Regions from separate parts of the Brevibacillus soli genome, predicted to be linked through region 1. Evidence: riboswitches for the same ligand, from Rfam matches in the RefSeq annotation. Region 1 holds a riboswitch; each other region holds the start of a gene.
What was found. Region 1 has a riboswitch for S-adenosylmethionine ahead of ACE99V_RS18165 (substrate-binding domain-containing protein). Riboswitches for the same ligand answer to the same signal wherever they lie in the genome.
Positions count from the first base shown of each region.

Region 2: another riboswitch for S-adenosylmethionine. It lies ahead of ACE99V_RS10430 (methionine ABC transporter ATP-binding protein); the one in region 1 lies ahead of ACE99V_RS18165 (substrate-binding domain-containing protein).
Region 3: another riboswitch for S-adenosylmethionine. It lies ahead of ACE99V_RS07610 (2,3-diketo-5-methylthiopentyl-1-phosphate enolase); the one in region 1 lies ahead of ACE99V_RS18165 (substrate-binding domain-containing protein).
Region 4: another riboswitch for S-adenosylmethionine. It lies ahead of ACE99V_RS05710 (methionine ABC transporter ATP-binding protein); the one in region 1 lies ahead of ACE99V_RS18165 (substrate-binding domain-containing protein).

Region 1 is NZ_JBIYSM020000055.1:13,633-17,840, forward strand. Features, by position in the region: gene ACE99V_RS18155 (hypothetical protein) at 1-741, opposite strand, end outside; gene ACE99V_RS18160 (TlpA family protein disulfide reductase) at 960-1,544, shown strand; SAM riboswitch class I at 1,619-1,740, shown strand; gene ACE99V_RS18165 (substrate-binding domain-containing protein) at 1,844-2,998, shown strand; gene ACE99V_RS18170 (sugar ABC transporter ATP-binding protein) at 3,025-4,208, shown strand, end outside.
Region 2 is NZ_JBIYSM020000021.1:11,696-15,903, reverse strand. Features, by position in the region: gene ACE99V_RS10440 (aldo/keto reductase) at 1-823, shown strand, start outside; gene ACE99V_RS10435 (LCP family protein) at 979-1,932, shown strand; SAM riboswitch class I at 2,139-2,255, shown strand; gene ACE99V_RS10430 (methionine ABC transporter ATP-binding protein) at 2,378-3,400, shown strand; gene ACE99V_RS10425 (methionine ABC transporter permease) at 3,391-4,056, shown strand; gene ACE99V_RS10420 (MetQ/NlpA family ABC transporter substrate-binding protein) at 4,105-4,208, shown strand, end outside.
Region 3 is NZ_JBIYSM020000013.1:64,546-68,753, forward strand. Features, by position in the region: gene mtnA (S-methyl-5-thioribose-1-phosphate isomerase) at 1-483, opposite strand, end outside; gene mtnK (S-methyl-5-thioribose kinase) at 480-1,706, opposite strand; SAM riboswitch class I at 1,802-1,934, opposite strand; SAM riboswitch class I at 2,126-2,227, shown strand; gene ACE99V_RS07610 (2,3-diketo-5-methylthiopentyl-1-phosphate enolase) at 2,458-3,672, shown strand; gene ACE99V_RS07615 (2-hydroxy-3-keto-5-methylthiopentenyl-1-phosphate phosphatase) at 3,669-4,208, shown strand, end outside.
Region 4 is NZ_JBIYSM020000009.1:61,838-66,045, forward strand. Features, by position in the region: gene ACE99V_RS05700 (MetQ/NlpA family ABC transporter substrate-binding protein) at 1-187, opposite strand, end outside; gene ACE99V_RS05705 (methionine ABC transporter permease) at 218-880, opposite strand; gene ACE99V_RS05710 (methionine ABC transporter ATP-binding protein) at 873-1,889, opposite strand; SAM riboswitch class I at 2,080-2,189, opposite strand; gene mobB (molybdopterin-guanine dinucleotide biosynthesis protein B) at 2,224-2,730, opposite strand; gene ACE99V_RS05720 (molybdopterin molybdotransferase MoeA) at 2,735-3,994, opposite strand; gene ACE99V_RS05725 (FdhF/YdeP family oxidoreductase) at 4,017-4,208, opposite strand, start outside.

The DNA.
Region 1 (4,208 bases):
TGGTTTGGCTGTCCCTGTCTGCCGAGGAGTCGACTGAGGCGCCTGTGCAGCTGGCTTGGAGCTTGTCGCAGTCGCCGGAGCAGCGGTTGATGCTGACGGTTTGGCCGATTGTCCCTGCGGCGCGGTGCTCTTGCTTGGTGTGGGCTCTGCAGCCGGTCCCGGATTTGCCGACTTCAGCTGAAATAACGGTTTCAAGGCAGAACGGATCAATGCGGTCTGTTTTACAAACTCGTTTTTGTCGGAGGGAACGGTACCCACTCCGAACAGTCCGGGGTTCCCCAAAGCCTTCAGTGCATGGTCAAATGCGGTGTAGGCGGTTTTTGATGCGTGATCGCTGAGGTAGGGCGCCAGCACGTCGAGTGTTCCTCTTCCTTTTGCCAGAAGCAGCTTGGCCTTGGCGTAGTCACCAAACTGCTTTTCCGCATTGTCGAGACGGCGGTCTATGTTCATCACCAGCACTGCCTTGTAGTTATGTAAAGCAAGCTCCTTTTGCTTATTCGCAAAGTTTGCTTCCAGCTGCTGTGCCGTCTTGTCGCCAAACTCCAGAGCGATCTCCTTTTTGCGGCTGACAAACGCCTGATAGGCGCCGTTCCAATCCGCCGGGTTTTTTTGCAGCTTTGCGGCTATCTCTTTGTACGTCTCCGCCAATTCCTCCTTATTGGGATCGCCGTAGGAGTATGCGAAAGCCGAGGAGGGCAGCAGAAGCACAAGCACAAGCGCCAGCATAAGGCGTACGAACATCAGGATCCTCCTTCTCGCATAAATGATAATCATTATCAAATACCGGCCACTATTAATGATAAAGGCGGAAAGGAATTCCGTCAATAAGGATTTTCATTCTCACTCTCATTCTCATCTCACACCTATAACCGGAAAGTTCCGAATGTATCCTTTTTTTATTCTTTTTTCATGTTTGTGTGGTACACTGACAAAAAATTCTTGATCAGGGGTCGATGCACGTGTGGAAATGGATTCTAGCCCTTTTGGCAGCGTCGTTTGTGGCTGCGGTAACGTCAGCGGGATACTGGGTGTACAAACAAGTCGATGAAAAGCAGCAGGTGTCGGTGGAACGGCTGCAAAAATTTAAAAATCGCAAACCGCGGAATGACCTTCCTCATATCGGTTATCTGGCGCCGAAATTTGAGCTGCCTGCCGAGAACAACCAGACAGTTGGCCTCAACGGTCCGCATCACCAGCCAACCCTGGTCGTGTTTTGGTCCTCCTGGAGCTCACACTGCCAAAAAGAACTGGTACTGTTGGATGAGCTGTATCGCCAGAACGGAAAAAATCTCCGCTTTTACCTTGTGAACGACACAACCAATGACGATCCAAAGGAAGCGGAGCAGCTTCTTTTGGGCAAGTCCCTGAAACAAAGCGTGCTGTATGACCGGGATGGGAAAGTCGTGGAGGACTACGGCATTGAAGTGTACCCGACAGCCTTTCTTGTGGGAACGGACGGGAAGATTAAAGACCGCTGGGTGGGTACGCTGACGCTGGACGAATGGAAGGAAAAGCTGGTTAATTTGGAACTCTCAAAAAAATAATTGACGAACACCTGAGTGAGCATGTAAGATACTGCTAAATAAATTCGAGCGAAGAACTCGGAATTAAATAGATACTCTTATCGAGAGCAGGCTGAGGGACTGGCCCGATGAAGCCCGGCAACCGACCGTTTTCAGTGTTTTCACTGATAAGGCACGGTGCTAACTCCTGCAGGAAACGATTCCTGAGAGATGAGAGAGGTGTCCCTTTGAATAAAGAAGCCTCTTTCCTCTGGGAAAGGGGTATTTATTTTTTCTCCGGTCGTTCTTCCGCCAGAAGAATCTTTTTGGGGGAATCAACCATGTTCAAAAAAGGAGTAAGTCTGATCGTCATCAGTACCGTTTTGCTGACAGGCTGCACCAACGAACAGCCGCCTGCACCTACTGCGCAACCGACACAACAGCCTGCTTCCCAGCCGGCGGCAACGGCTCCGCAGCAACCGGCCAACACAGCGCCGGCATCGGCCAAGGCCTCTGTGGCGATACCAAGTGCCGTGGACAAAAAATTAAAAATCGCGCTGGTCAGCGAATTTTCCATCGGAACGTTTTCCGCTCAGTATCTGCAGGGCGTAAAGGATCAGGTAGGCAAGTTTGGCGGGGAAGTGATCGTCTACAACGCTGACGGCGACCTCGCCAAAATGGCGGCCCATCTCGATACCGCGATCAACCAAAAAGTGGACGGCATCCTCATTAATCACGGCCGGGCCGAAGCGCTGCAAGACGGCGTGGAACGTGCCGTAAAGGCAGGAATCCCCGTTGTTTCCTTTGACAACGATCTGGATCAGATAGAGGGTGTAACGGTGATTGACCAGGACGACTACAGCCTCGCCTGGCAGGGATTGAAAAACCTGGCGCAATCCATCGACGGCAAAGGGAACATCGTCTACATCTGGGTGGGCGGTTTCGCACCGATGGAGAAACGCAACCGCGTATACGAGATCTTCCTGAAGCGTTACCCCAACATCAAGGAGATTGCCCGCTTCGGCTCCGCTACGCCGAATACCGCACTGGACACGCAAGCGCAGATGGATGCGATCTTGAAAAAATATCCGAACAAAGGTGACATTGCGGCAGTTTGGGCTCCGTGGGACGAGTTTGCCAAAGGAGCGGTTCGCGCCATCAAGGCAGCCGGCCGCACGGAGATCAAGGTATTTGGAATCGATCTTTCCGACGAAGACCTGCAGATGATTCAAGAAAAAGAAAGTCCGTGGAAAGCGTCCGCCGCAACCGATCCAGCCGACATCGGACGGGTGCAGACCCGTTTTCTCTATCAAAAGATCGCGGGTGAGCCGACACCGAAGTACTTCTCGCTTGATCCGCACCTGGTAGCCAAAGAAAAGCTGCCTGATACACCGATAAACATGACGCAGCTGGGTGAATACGTGGATGGCTGGGGCAGAAGTGACGCCGCCGTCTCTTCGTGGATGCCGGCTCTGGAAAGCAAAGCAAAACAATAGATGAACCGTTGGGAGGAGGAAGAAGCATGACGGCCTCCGTACTGGAAATGAAGCAAATTGGCAAAAGCTACGGCGGAGTTGAGGCCCTTCGCGGAGTCGACTTTACTGTGCGGGGCGGGGAGGTTCACGCCATTCTTGGCGCAAACGGCGCGGGAAAAAGCACGTTGATGAAGATTCTCTCCGGCGCCGAGCAGGCAAGCAGTGGATCCGTATTCATCAATGGCCGGGAAGTGAGCATCAACAGTCCGCGGGGAGCGAAGCAGGCCGGCATTCATCTGGTTCAGCAGGAGGTGGACACCGGTCTGATCCCTTACCTGAGCGTGGCGGAAAATATCATGTTGGACCACAGCGCAGCTCAAAAGCGAGTGTGGTTTTCCCCGCGCCGGACGGTCGTACAGGCGGAAGAAATCGTGCGCCGGTGCGGGTTTTCCCTGCCTCTTAAGGCCACAGCAGAGGAGCTGACGCTGGCAGAAAAACAGCTCGTTCTTCTGGCTCGGGCGATCGTCCAGGACGTTCGGTTCGTCATCTTCGACGAGCCGACCGCTCCGCTCAGCCTGTCGGAAACGGAGGCCCTGTTCACGCTGATGGAAGCGTTAAAGGTAAAAGGGCTGGGTATTGTCTACATTTCCCACCGACTGCCAGAGGTATTTCGCATTGCCGACCGGATTACCGTGCTGCGAGACGGTCGTAAGGTTTGGGAGCGGGAGCGGGCGTCAACAGATGCTGACCAGGTGATTGCCGCCATGCTGGGCAGAAGCTTTGCAGAGGAGTTTCCCAAGGAGAAGGTGCCGATTGGCGATGTGATTTTTGAGGCCAAGCAGGTTCACGTCGGGCAAAAGGTAAAACGGTTTGACATCCGGCTGCGAGCGGGGGAGATCGTCGCGGTTGTGGGATTGGTGGGTGCGGGTAAAACGGAAGTCTCCCGCGCCCTGTTTGCGGCGGATCGCAAAGACGGCGGCGCCATTTTTGTCAGGGGCCGGGAAGTTCTCTGCCGCAGTCCGCTGGATTCCGTTCAGGCGGGCATCGTTCTGGTTCCGGAAGAGAGACGTCAGCAAGGAATTTTCGTGGAAGAATCGGTTAAGGACAATCTCACTCTGGCCAATTTGCACAGCTACACGACGTGCGGTTTCGTGAAAGCGCCCGAGGAAGAGAAGGCGGCACAGTCCATGGTAGACCGACTCGGGATCAAAACGGCCGGTCTTCAGCTGCA
Region 2 (4,208 bases), on a different contig from region 1:
TGGCGCCCAGCGCATTGTGGATGAACACGGCTGCACAGAGGAACAGGCCGTTGCGATCATCAGACGGGCGGTTGAACTGGGGGTCAACTACTTTGACACGGCGCCAAGCTATAGTGAAGGGCAATCGGAGACCCGTGTCGGACTGGGCCTGCAGGGTCTGCGCGATCGCGTGTGGATTGCCACCAAAACAGGGGGGCGCACTCGCGATTTGGCCTGGAGGGATCTGGAGGCCAGCTTGAAGCGGCTGCAGACCGACTACGTCGATGAATGGCGTGTTCACAACGTCATGAAGCCGCATGATTTCGAAGCCATCTTTGCCAAGGGAGGAGCTCTGGAAGCGCTGATCGAGGCAAAGGAACAGGGGTTGGTAAGAAAGCTGAGCATCAGCGGCCACACTGACCCTCGCCTGCTGGCGGAGGCGATTCGCCGGTTCCCGTTTGACAGCGCATTGGTGGCGCTCTCCGCTCTCGATCACTTCATTTACAGCTTTGCCCACGACTTCATCCCGGTTGCCGTGGAAAAGGGCGTAGCCGTGATCGGCATGAAAGTGATGGCGCTTGGCAAGCTGGCACCGTGGACGGAGCAGGCGCTTCGCTACACCTGGAGCTTGCCGGTCTCCACGGCCATTCTCGGCATCAGCAAAATGAGCGAACTTTTGGCGGATGTGGAGGCGGCCAAGCGGTTTACGCCGATGACCGATATTGAGCGCGTCGCCTTCTTCCAGGAGATCATGCCGCTTGTGCGAGCCGATGTGCTCCGCTGGAAGGCCGGAGAATGGATGTCCGGCGAGTGGTACCAACTGCCGCAGCTTTCTTTTTCCTAAGGAATGACTCGCCCCGAAGAGAACGGAAACTCTCTTGCATGCCCCTGGCCGCCTAGGTAAATAAAGGCTGCCACGCTTCGCAGCGAATCGAGTATACTATATGAGGTAGGCGAGCGAAGATTTAGTTGCAAGGAGTAAAGGTGGCGTTTCTCTTGATGCGGAAATGGAAAAGAGTCCTCCTGATGCTGCTGGTGGTGGTCGCAGTGGCAGGAGGGTATTACGGATATGCGTTTTACCAGTTTTTCAGCGGCATTCAACAGCCGAAGATTGCCGGTGCAACGGGCGATAGGAAAAAACCGGCAGATATTCCCGTCTGGAGCGGAACGGAGCGGGTAAACATCCTGCTGATGGGGGTGGATCGGCGAGGGATGCGGCCCAACGAGGTTCCCCGTTCCGATTCGATGATGCTTGTCAGCATCGACCCTGTTCAAAAGCGGTTCGACCTGTTTTCCATACTGCGCGACACTTATGTGAAAATTCCAGGCAACGGTCGGTCCCGGATCAATACGGCATTGGCGGACGGCGGGCCGGAGCTGGCCATGGAGACGGTCAGCCAGTTTACCGGTCTTCCGGTTGAGCATTACATGATCACCGACTTTGAAGGCTTTAAAGGCCTGATTGACGCGGTGGGGGGCGTGGAGCTGGAAGTGGAGAAAAACATGCGGTATCGCGACCCTTCCGACAATGGCGTATACGATATCGACCTGAAAAAAGGATGGCAGCGACTGGACGGCAGCAAGGCTCTCCAATACGTTCGCTTCCGCCATGACGCGTTGTCTGACTACACCCGAACGGAGCGGCAGCGCAAGCTTCTGAAAGCGCTGGCGGCGCAGATGAAGAGCGGGACGACGTTGATCCAACTCCCGAATATCCTGAAAAGCGTCACACCGTACGTACAGACCAACCTCAGCTCGCTTGACATGCTGAAGTTGGCCGCGCTCGGCCTCAGGCTGGATACAGAGAAGGCTGGGCAATATCAGCTTCCACCAATGGGGGCGTTTCACGAATCGCAGCGCGGCGGCTCTGTCCTGATTCCGGACGTCGAGCGGGTACAGCAGTTTATTCAGGAAAAGGTAAAGCCGGTTCCGACCGAAACCAAAAGTTTTTGAAAAAACTTTTTATGCAGCCGGTGTATTGACAGACAGAACGAAATTTACTATTGTTATACTAGTTTTTTGATAAGCAGAGCAAATTACTCGGAATTTGCTGGAACGTAATTTCGATAGTTTTTCCATTGACTTTTGATCTTTTGGTAGCCTATAATGCGATTTGTGTTTATCACACGTTAATTGAAACATAATAGAATAGGCAATTCTTCTTATCCAGAGAGGCGGAGGGACAGGCCCAATGATGCCCGGCAACCCGCTCACCAACGCGGTGAGTGTGCGGTGCCAATTCCTACAAGATTGCTTGTAATCTTGAAAGATGAGAAGGGTGGATGTAAACATACAACCCCTTTTTCATTTTGTGAAAAAGGGGTTTTGCTTTACAACGGGGCCCCGCTCGGCACAGCGTAAGCTACCGCCGAGTGGGTAAATTGGGAGGTGAGCCGGGATGATTCAACTGCAAAATCTTCACAAGGACTATATTGTAAACGGAAAAACGGTTCCTGCCCTGCGCGGAATCGACTTCACCATAGAGAAGGGCGAAATTTTCGGGATTATCGGCCATTCCGGTGCAGGAAAAAGCACGCTGATCCGCTGCATCAATCTACTGGAACGGCCTACGTCGGGGAAGGTTGTCGTGGACGGGATTGACCTGACGAAACTGGACGACCGGAAGCTGCAGGAGCAGCGCCGGCAGATCGGAATGATTTTTCAGCATTTTAATCTGCTGTCTTCGGCAACCGTGGCAGACAACGTGGCGTTCCCGCTCAAGCTGGCGAAGAAGCCAAAGGCGGAGATTGACCGGAAAGTGGCAGAGCTGCTCGCTTTGGTCGGATTGCAGGATCACGGCAACAAGTACCCGGCACAATTGTCCGGCGGGCAAAAACAACGCGTCGGGATTGCCAGGGCGCTGGCGAGTGATCCAAAGGTGCTGCTGTGCGACGAAGCCACGTCCGCGCTTGACCCGCAGACCACCAATTCGATCCTTGCGCTGTTGCGCGACATCAACCGGAAACTGGGGATTACCGTTGTGCTGATTACACACGAGATGCATGTCATCCGCTCCATTTGTGATCGGGTCGCTGTCATCGACGGCGGGAAGATTGTGGAGTCCGGCAGAGTGATTGACGTATTCCTCAAACCGCAGCATCCGACGACCCGCGAGTTCGTCGAGCAGGTGGCCGACTCAGTAGAGCTGCGGGAAGCGGTTGCCCATGAAAAGGCAGCCGGTGACCGGACCATTATCCGCATCACCTTCCTTGGTGAGCAAACCTACCAGCCAATCCTGTTTCGGACCATGCAGGAGACAGGTACTTCGTTTAACATCCTGCAGGGAACAATCTCCCGCATGAAAGATACGCCATACGGCCAGCTGGTGGTAGAGCTGGAAGGCGAAGACGACCGCAGCAGGCAGACGATTGACGTGCTGCGCCGACGCGGGCTTGAAGTGGAGGTGATTGAATGGAACTGACATGGGAGAATGTCGATTGGGAAGAGATTGGTCTGGCGACGGTCGATACGTTGACCATGCTTGGATTTTCCACGCTCTTTACCGTTTTGATCGGGCTGCCGCTGGGCATTCTGCTGTTTCTTACCTCCAGAGGACAGCTGTTGGAGAATCGGGTCTTTTATTCCGTTACCTCGTTTCTTGTAAACGTCCTGCGTTCGGTGCCGTTCATTATCCTGATGATCATCCTGATTCCGGTCACCAAGGAGCTTGTCGGCACGTCGCTTGGCGTCAGAGGAGCGATTCCGCCGCTCGTGATCGGCGCGGCCCCGTTTTTTGCCCGCCTGGTGGAGACCTCCCTGCGTGAAGTGGATCGCGGCGTGATTGAAGCAGCGCAGTCCATGGGGGCATCCAACTGGCAGATTATCTGGAGAGTGCTCCTGCCAGAATCCCGTCCAGGGCTGATCGCCGGCATCACGATTACGACCGTGGCGCTTGTATCCTATACGGCCATGTCGGGTGTGATCGGCGGCGGCGGGCTGGGTGACCTGGCGATTCGCTACGGTTACCAGCGTTTCCAGACAGACGTCATGATTGTCACCGTCATTATTCTGCTTGTGCTGGTTCAGATCTTGCAGACGCTCGGAGACCGGTTGGTACTCCGATTCAGCCGAAAGTAAGATCTTGCCCATATATAAAACTCTAACCACCGAAAGGAGAACCTTCTTATGAAAAAGGTTATCGTATCTGTACTCTCTGCAGTATTGGCATTCTCGCTGGCAGCTTGCGGCAAAAGCGAAACCGCTCCGGCTCCGTCCGCAGGCGGCGAAGG
Region 3 (4,208 bases), on a different contig from region 1:
GCAGTGAGTGAGGATGCCCATTCCGTCCTGCAGCAGGGTCAGCAGATTTTCCCCGATTTGGCGGCATACGGCTTCGTCCTCCCGCTGAATGGCCAGCGCTTCGTCAAGAACCGCTGCCTTCAGTTCCGCCACCGGTTTGGCTCCCTCACGCTGCACTCTCGCCTTGATCCGGTCCAGTGCCCAAAACAGGTTGACGGCTGTGGGACGGGAGGTTGCCAGATAATCGGCCTGTCTATTGAGTTCCACCCAAAAATCCTCGTGTGTTTCCGCCTTGCTTTCCCGAACCCCCAGGTACACCCCGTAGGCTGCTGCCATGCCGATGGCGGGAGCGCCGCGTACCTGCAGATGGCGGATGGCCGCCCACACCTCTTCGGCTTTGGTCAAGGGAAGATAAATCGTTTCAACTGGTAACCGCGTCTGGTCCAGCAGGCGGAGGATGTCTCCGTCCCACTTGACCGGCGCGAACTGCGTGCTGGTCGTCATACTGCCGCCTCCTGATTGTATCGTGCTGCTGCCGTGCGTACAACGTCGGTGATATCTGTCGCCTGTTCGATTTTACCGCGTTCCAGCACAAGCGCCTGCCCGATCGCCAGCGCCAGACGTTCCGCTTCGGCGCGTACCTGTTCATCCGCGATTGTGTTGAGATCGGCGACGCCGGCCAATCCGATTACGCGGCGCATTATTTTGCAGCCGGCAAAGCCTGCCGCGTCCTGGATGAGGCGCTGGACGTACTCCTGCCAGAAGCCTTCCACGTGGGCGCTGCGCTCTTTCGCCTGCTTGTGCCAGAGTTGGACAAACTGGGAGACAAACTCGTTCCAGACGTTTTCCACGGTTTCCAACAGGTATTCGCGATACGCTTCCCGTTTTCCTGTGTCAGCCTGCAATCCGTGCTGGCCGGCATAGTTAAGCAGCAGATTGGCAATGACCGCTCCGATGTCAAACCCGATCGGTCCATAGTACGCAAATTCCGGATCAATCACTTTCGTGCTGGACTCGGTCACAAAGATGCTGCCCGTGTGCAAATCGCCGTGCAGCAGGGCTTCCGCGCGAGTGAGAAAATCGTATTTCAGTTTGGCGATTTCCCGCTTGAGCGGCGCGTTTTTCCAGATGGCCTCCACGTCTTCGCGAATCAGCGGGTTGAAATTGTTGGTCGGCGCGTTTTCATAAGGGTCTGTAAACACGAGATCTTCGGTAATTTTGCATAATTCCGGATTTATGAATGTTCCGACCAGGGCTTTTTTGTCATAGGGATGCGCCCCCAGATCGGACGTATGGAACAACGTCTGTGCCAGGAAACGGCCGATGTGCTTGGCGAACTGCGGATAGCGCCTTCCTTCGATTAGCCCTTTGCGCATAATGGTGTGATCGCTCAAGTCTTCCATGACCGTCAAGGCCAGTTCCTGATTGAAGTGATACACTTTCGGCACCAGATCCGGCACGTATTTGTACTGAATCCGCAGCGCCTCGCTCTCAATCCGCGCGCGGTCCACTGTCAGCGGCCACGATTCGCCGACGACACGCGCGTACGGCAGCGCCTGCTTGACGATGACGCTTTTCCCGGTCGCCTCTTCCTTGATGTGAAAGACCAGGTTCAGGTTGCCGTCCCCAATCTCCCGGCTGGTCAACTGAGCTCCTTCTGAAAACAGACCCGGCAATGATTTGACATACTCCACTGCTTCCTGTTCCGTTAATGCGCGATAAGCCATGTATTTCGATCCCCTCTCACGAGAATGTTCAGAATACGAAAAAAGACCTCTTTCCGAAGAAAAGAGGTCGTTGCAGTCGCAGCGCGTATAGCTCCCCCTTATCTTCCAGAATCATTTGTTTCTGCAGGAATTAGCACCGTGCACATCCTCTTTTTCGCTATGGGAAAAAGCGGCGTGTCGGTTGCCGGGTTTCATCGGGCCAGTCCCTCCACCGTCTCTGGATAAGGTAATCCAATCGCTATTCAATTTGACTTAGCTAGAATCATACACGCCGTTTTTTCCAGTGTCAATATCCTTTTTGATCGCAATCTTCGACCGGAAAACGAGGGTTGACTCCTGGTCGTGATCGTCATATCATGAGGGTAACTCATGCTTCTTCAACCATAGACAGGCAATCACATAGCGTGGAAATACAAAGACTCTTATCGTGAGATGGCTGAGGGACTGGCCCTATGATGCCCGGCAACCGGCGCTTGCCTGACAGGTACGCGAAACGGTGCTAAATCCTGCGGAAATAAGGGTCAAAATAGGTAATGTTTTCCGGACTATTTTGACTACCTTACCGAGAGATGAGAGGAGACGTAACGTTTGATATGCAACGAAAGCGCCTCCCTCTCGCAGGGAGGCTTTTTTGGTAAATAAGAATCGTAATAAATTCTTAATTACACAAGTGCAACTAGGCAGTCGCCTGCGCATAAGCTTGGCGCCAGCCAAGTTTTCTATGCTGGTAAAAAGGAGGCTTTCCTGAAAAATGAGCGAGCAGCGTATCCTCGTAACCTATTTGACCCAAGCGAAAGACCTGCAAAAGAAGGCGGAAGCGATCGCCGTGGGTATGACAGTCGGTTCCTGGACCGATCTGCCGGCAGCCAAGCAGGCAGAGCTTCGCCCGTATCTGGGGGAAGCGGCGGGCGTCCAACCGCTTGAGACATTGGAAAACGGCGTGACGCGCGGCACCGTCACCGTCAGCTACCCGATCCGCAACTTTACCGCCGACATTCCCTCCCTTTTGACCGGGATCTTCGGCAAACTGTCCATGGACGGCAAAATCAAGCTGGTTGACATACAATTTCCTGAAGCGTTTCTAGCCGCCTTTCCCGGGCCCAAATTCGGGATCGACGGTCTGCGCGACCGCCTCGGTGCCTATCGTCGCCCCTTGTTGATGAGTATTTTCAAATCATGTCTGGGACTGCCGTTTGAGGACCTGAAGACACAGTTTCGCGCTCAGGCTCTCGGCGGGGTTGACCTGGTGAAAGATGACGAAATTTTCTTTGCAGACGACCGCGCTCCGTTCCTGGAGCGGATTAAAGCGTTCGGGAAGATCGCCGCTGAAGCGGAGCAGGAGACGGGAAAACCGGTTCTCTACGCGGCCAACCTGACCGGACCGACACACGAACTGCTGGATCGGGCAAAACGCGCGGCAGAGGCGGGAGCCCACTGCCTGCTGTTCAATGTGCTGGCGTACGGCTTTGACGTCCTGCACCGCCTGGCCGCCGATCCGGACGTACACGTGCCGATTATGGCCCATCCGGCGCTCGCCGGGGCCCTGTATCCCTCGCCTGACTACGGCATCGCCACTCCCCTGCTGCTGGGCAAGCTGATGCGTATCGCAGGGGCGGACCTGGTGCTTTTCCCTTCACCGTACGGAAATGTTGCCCTCGACAAAGGAGAAGCGCTGCAGCTGGCCGCCCATTTGACTGAACCGCAGGAGTCTCTGCGCCGTTCGTTCCCGGTGCCGTCTGCAGGCATCCACCCTGGTCTGGTGCCGCAGCTCTATGCCGACTTCGGCATCGATCAGGTGGTCAATGCCGGCGGCGGCATCCACGGACATCCAGGCGGTGCGACAGCGGGTGCGAAGGCGTTTGCGGCAGCCATCGACGCGGTTGTGGCGGGACGCACGCTGGAACAAGCGGCGGCAGAATCGGAAGCGCTGGCTGTCGCCCTCAAGAAATGGGGGGGAAGCAAATGAGCAAGAAACTGGTGCTGTTCTGCGACTTCGACGGAACCATCACAGAAAAGGACAACATTGTTGCGATTATGAGACAGTTCGCTCCCCCTCAGTGGGAAGCGTTGACCCAGCAAATTTTGACGCAGCAAATAAGCATACGCGAAGGTGTCGGCAAGCTGTTTACCCTGCTGCCCTCCTCGCAGCGAGCAGAAATTACCGACTTTATCGTCAAGGAAGCGACCATCCGACCCGGCTTTGCCGAATTTGTCCGCTTCTGCAAGGAGCAGGATATCGAACTGCTGATTACCAGCGGCGGCATCGACTTTTTTGTCGGCCCGATCCTCGCTCCGTTTAAACTGGATGTGCCGATTTACTGTAACGGCAGCGACTTCAGCGGTGATCACATCGCCATTACCTGGCCGCACAGCTGTGACGAGCACTGCACAAACGACTGCGGCATGTGCAAAACGTCCATTATCCGACGCTATGATCCAAAGAAGCACTTCCGCGTCGTGATTGGCGATTCGATTACCGACCTGGCCGGTGCAAAAATTTCC
Region 4 (4,208 bases), on a different contig from region 1:
AGCCCTTTTTCTCAAGCAGGGGCGCAATGCCGTTTTTCACCATGTCCGTAAAAGGACCCGCGGTTGCTCCAAAATTGATTTGCTTGGTTTGGTCCGCGTTCCCGGCGGTCTCGCTGCTTCCGCACGCGGTCAACAATACGGAAGATGCCAAAAGTGTTCCTGCGATGATACCCCAGAGCTTTTTCATGGTCGTTTCTCTCCTCTTTCTTCTATATTATTATCGTTTATCCAACTTTTTGGCGAGCTTGTCACCCGCTGTCTGAATCAGTTGAACGAGAACGATCAAAACAACAACGGTGGTAAACATGATCGTATTGTCAAACCGGTAATAACCGAAACGGATGGCCAGGTCGCCGATTCCTCCGCCCCCGACAATACCGGCCATGGCGGAAAAGCCCAACAAACTGATCGTCGTAACGGTAAGACCCAGGATGAGGCCGGAGCGAGCCTCTACCAGCAGTACCTTGAAAATGATTTGTCGGGTACTCGAACCCATGGCCAATGCTGCTTCAATCACTCCTCGGTTCACATCCTTTAAGGATGCTTCCACCAGCCGAGCGTAGAACGGAATCGCAGCAATCGTCAAAGGTACGGTAGCCGCTTTCGGCCCGACTGTTGTACCGGCGATCAGACTGGTTAACGGAATGAGGGCAACCAGCAAAATCACAAACGGCGTCGAGCGAATCACGTTGACCACGAAACCGCATATGCGATTGATCCACGGCCTCTCTCCCAACAGACTGTTATCTGTGGTAAACAGCATCAACCCCAGTGGAATGCCCAACAGCGCAGCCAGGCTAACGGAAATGCTCATCATGAAAAAAGTTTCAAAGAACGCTTTCTGCAAATCAGGCAGAATCAGAGCGATGGACTCAAGCATACGGAATCACCTCCGTTCCCGCTGTCTCTCGATTGAGGAATTCCAGTACTTTGGTCCGCTCCGTTGATTCTCCGATCAGCTCCATGATGAAAATGCCAAGCGGAATGTCCTGTATGTATTCGATATTTCCATGGAGGATGTTTGCTTCCACGGAAAAGGAACGAAGCATGGTCGAGATAATCGGTTTTTCTGCCCGCTCTCCCTGGAAGATTACCTTGACCAGTTCACTGTCTGGAGTGCGACGTTTCAAAAGATGACCGGGCAGTTTTACTTCCAGGACGGATTGGACAAATTGTCGCGTCAGCTCCGTTTTCGGCGTGGCGAAGAGCTCATAGACCGGTCCTTCCTCCACAATTTTGCCGTTCGCCATGATGGCCACGCGATGACAGATTTCTTTTACGACTTCCATCTCATGTGTGATCAACACGATGGATAGTCCCAGTTTTTGATGAATCTCTTTCAGCAAATTGAGGATCGAGCGAGTCGTTTTCGGATCGAGCGCAGAGGTCGCTTCGTCACAAAGCAGGACTTTCGGAGAGTTGGCCAGTGCCCGTGCAATTCCCACCCGCTGTTTCTGTCCTCCTGATAGCTGGGCAGGATAGGCGTTCGCTTTATCCGACAGCCCGACCAAATCCAACAGTTCTGTGATTCTGGTTTCAATCTCTGTTTTGCTTTTGCCCGCTACCTCCATCGGATAGGCGATGTTTCCCGCCACGGTACGATTGGCCATCAGATTAAAATGCTGAAAAATCATCCCGATGGACTGACGGACCTTGCGGAGCTCCTCATCGGAAAGAGCAGTCAAGTCGGTTCCCTCAATCAATACCTGACCGCTTGTCGGTCTTTCCAGCATGTTGATACAGCGCAGGAGCGAGCTTTTCCCAGCCCCGCTGTACCCGACAATCCCGTAAATTTCCCCTTTCTGTATTTGCAGGGAAACATGATCAACAGCAGTCACTTCTCTCTCTTTTGAGCTGTACACTTTCTGTACATGGCGAAGCTCAATCATCTCGACACTCCCTTTTTTTATAACCCAGCCGACTTAAGCAAACGCTGGTGTCGGCTGGGGCCCCGAACACTTTCCAAGTAGCTTCATGAAATGCCGAACTTCTATAAGTTCTGAAACACTAAAAAAACCGCCTCTCCTGACGAAGCAGAAGAGGCGGGACGTTATTACGAAAAGTAAAAAACGGCGTCGCTTCTTATCTTCCAGGAGTACTCCTGCAGGAATTGGCACCTTCATCTGTCATGGACAGAATGGGTTGCCGAGGTATCTTCGGGCCTGTCCCTCCACCTCTCTTGATAAGAAAAGGTTATTCATTTTATGAAAAGTTGTTCCTATCTTACTTTGAATATTCGATTATGTCAAACAAAAACTGCACAATCTCCTCAACCTGATCGGCCAGAAACACCGGGAGTACGGGATGGACGAACTGCTCCCGGCTGATGACCGCCACTACATCGGACAGCGTATCCAGCAGTTCCGCATCGGATGGGTCCCGCAGCATGACCAGCTTCGGGTAACCCTCACGCTTAAACCCTTCCACCAGAACCAGATCCGCTCCCGCTTCCCCCATTCGTTTCACCAGCTGCTGAAGGGGAACGGGCCTTTGCTCCACCATCGCCGTTTTGGTCGCTGACTGGATGGCCACGATGGATGCGCCCGCTTCCCGGAACCGATAGGTGTCCTTTCCGGGCTGATCCCACTCAAAATCATGGCCGCCATCGTGCTTGATGACGCCCACGCGGATGCCCTCCCGCTCCAGCCCGGGAATCAGTTTGGCCAACAGTGTGGTCTTTCCCGAGTTGGAATAACCGACGAACTGAACAACACGCGGCTGGTCTCCCATCGCTTTACTCCTTCCTGCTCCAGCTGGGGGAGCGGTGGGGGATGACGTCCACCGTTTCTCCGGCCTGTTTGCCCCTGCCTCCTGCCGGGATGACGATGAAACACTCGCTTTCCTTCAGGGTGCTGAGATTGCCGGACTTGTCGTTGCAGTCGGGATAGGCGTACAGAACGGCTTCCTTCTCCATCAACCGTCCACGCAGAAAGCGAGGGTACGGACACGGTTTCTCATAAGAAGTCGCCAACACGGCGCGTATTTTGCGAACACCCTGATCCCGCTGCCGAAGCATGTGCGCTAAAAACGGGCGGCCAAACAGCTCAAAGCCAAGGAAGCAGGCCCCTGGATTGCCGGACAGCCCGAGTAAGAGCTTGTCTCGAAAGACGGCTGCGGTAGTGGGACTGCCGGGCCGCATCGCCACCCGATTGAACAACAGCTTCACATCGGGTTCGTCCGTCAGGGAGGCGATCACGTCAAAGTCGCCTACCGAGACACCGCCCGTGGTGATCATGGCATCCACCTGTTCCATGTAATTTTCCAGTGCCCGTTTGGCTTTCGTCAGGTCGTCGGGCAATCTTCCGAACCATACGGGAATGCCGCCCGCCTCGGCGATCATGGCGGACAGCATCACCCCGTTGCTGTTGCGGATTTTCCCCGGAACAAGCGGCTGGTCTGCGTCAAGCAGCTCGCTGCCGGTGGCAAGCAGACCGATTCTTGGCTTTCGAACGACGGGTATCCTGGTGCAGCCGAAAGTGGCCAACAGTGCCAGCGTGCCTGCGTTGATCAGCTCGCCGGCAGCGGCAATTTTCGTGCCCTCGCACAGTTCTTCCCCCCGGCGGGAGATGTTCTCTCCCGGCTTCAGCTCCTTTTTTACACCGACGAGGGGGGAGAGGGTCCCGGGATGTACTGTCTGTTCGAACATCACGACGGCGTCCGCCCCTTTGGGCAGCATCGCGCCGGTCATGATGCGGCTTGCCGTGCCCGGTACAAGCTCTGCCTGCGGCACTTGACCTGCGGCGATCGTTTCCACGACCGACAAAAATACCGGTTGGTCCACCGTCGCTCCCCTGGTATCCGCCGCTCTCACGGCAAACCCGTCCAGCGGAGAGCGGTCAAACGGGGGCAGATCGCAGGTCGCATACAAGTCCCGTGCCACTGTCCTGCCGTATGCCTCATGGATGTCCACCTCTTCTTCCGGCAGGGAAATGTCTTCCGCCAGAAGCAGGTGCGCCGCTTCGTCCACATGAATGGTTTGCCGATGAAAACGCATGTTGTCCTCCCTAACGATCGCCCTATCCGACGCTTGTCTCCAGTTCTTCGATTCGTTTCTCCACATATTTGGTATCTTTGTGGGCGTGATATGTGTCCGCCTTTTCCACAACCACGGTTGTGTTGTACTCCGGAATACCCGCGTACTTTTCGTAGACACCCTTTGGAATCAGCACGTTTCCTTCCGGCCAGTACACCTGGATGTTGCCCTGTTT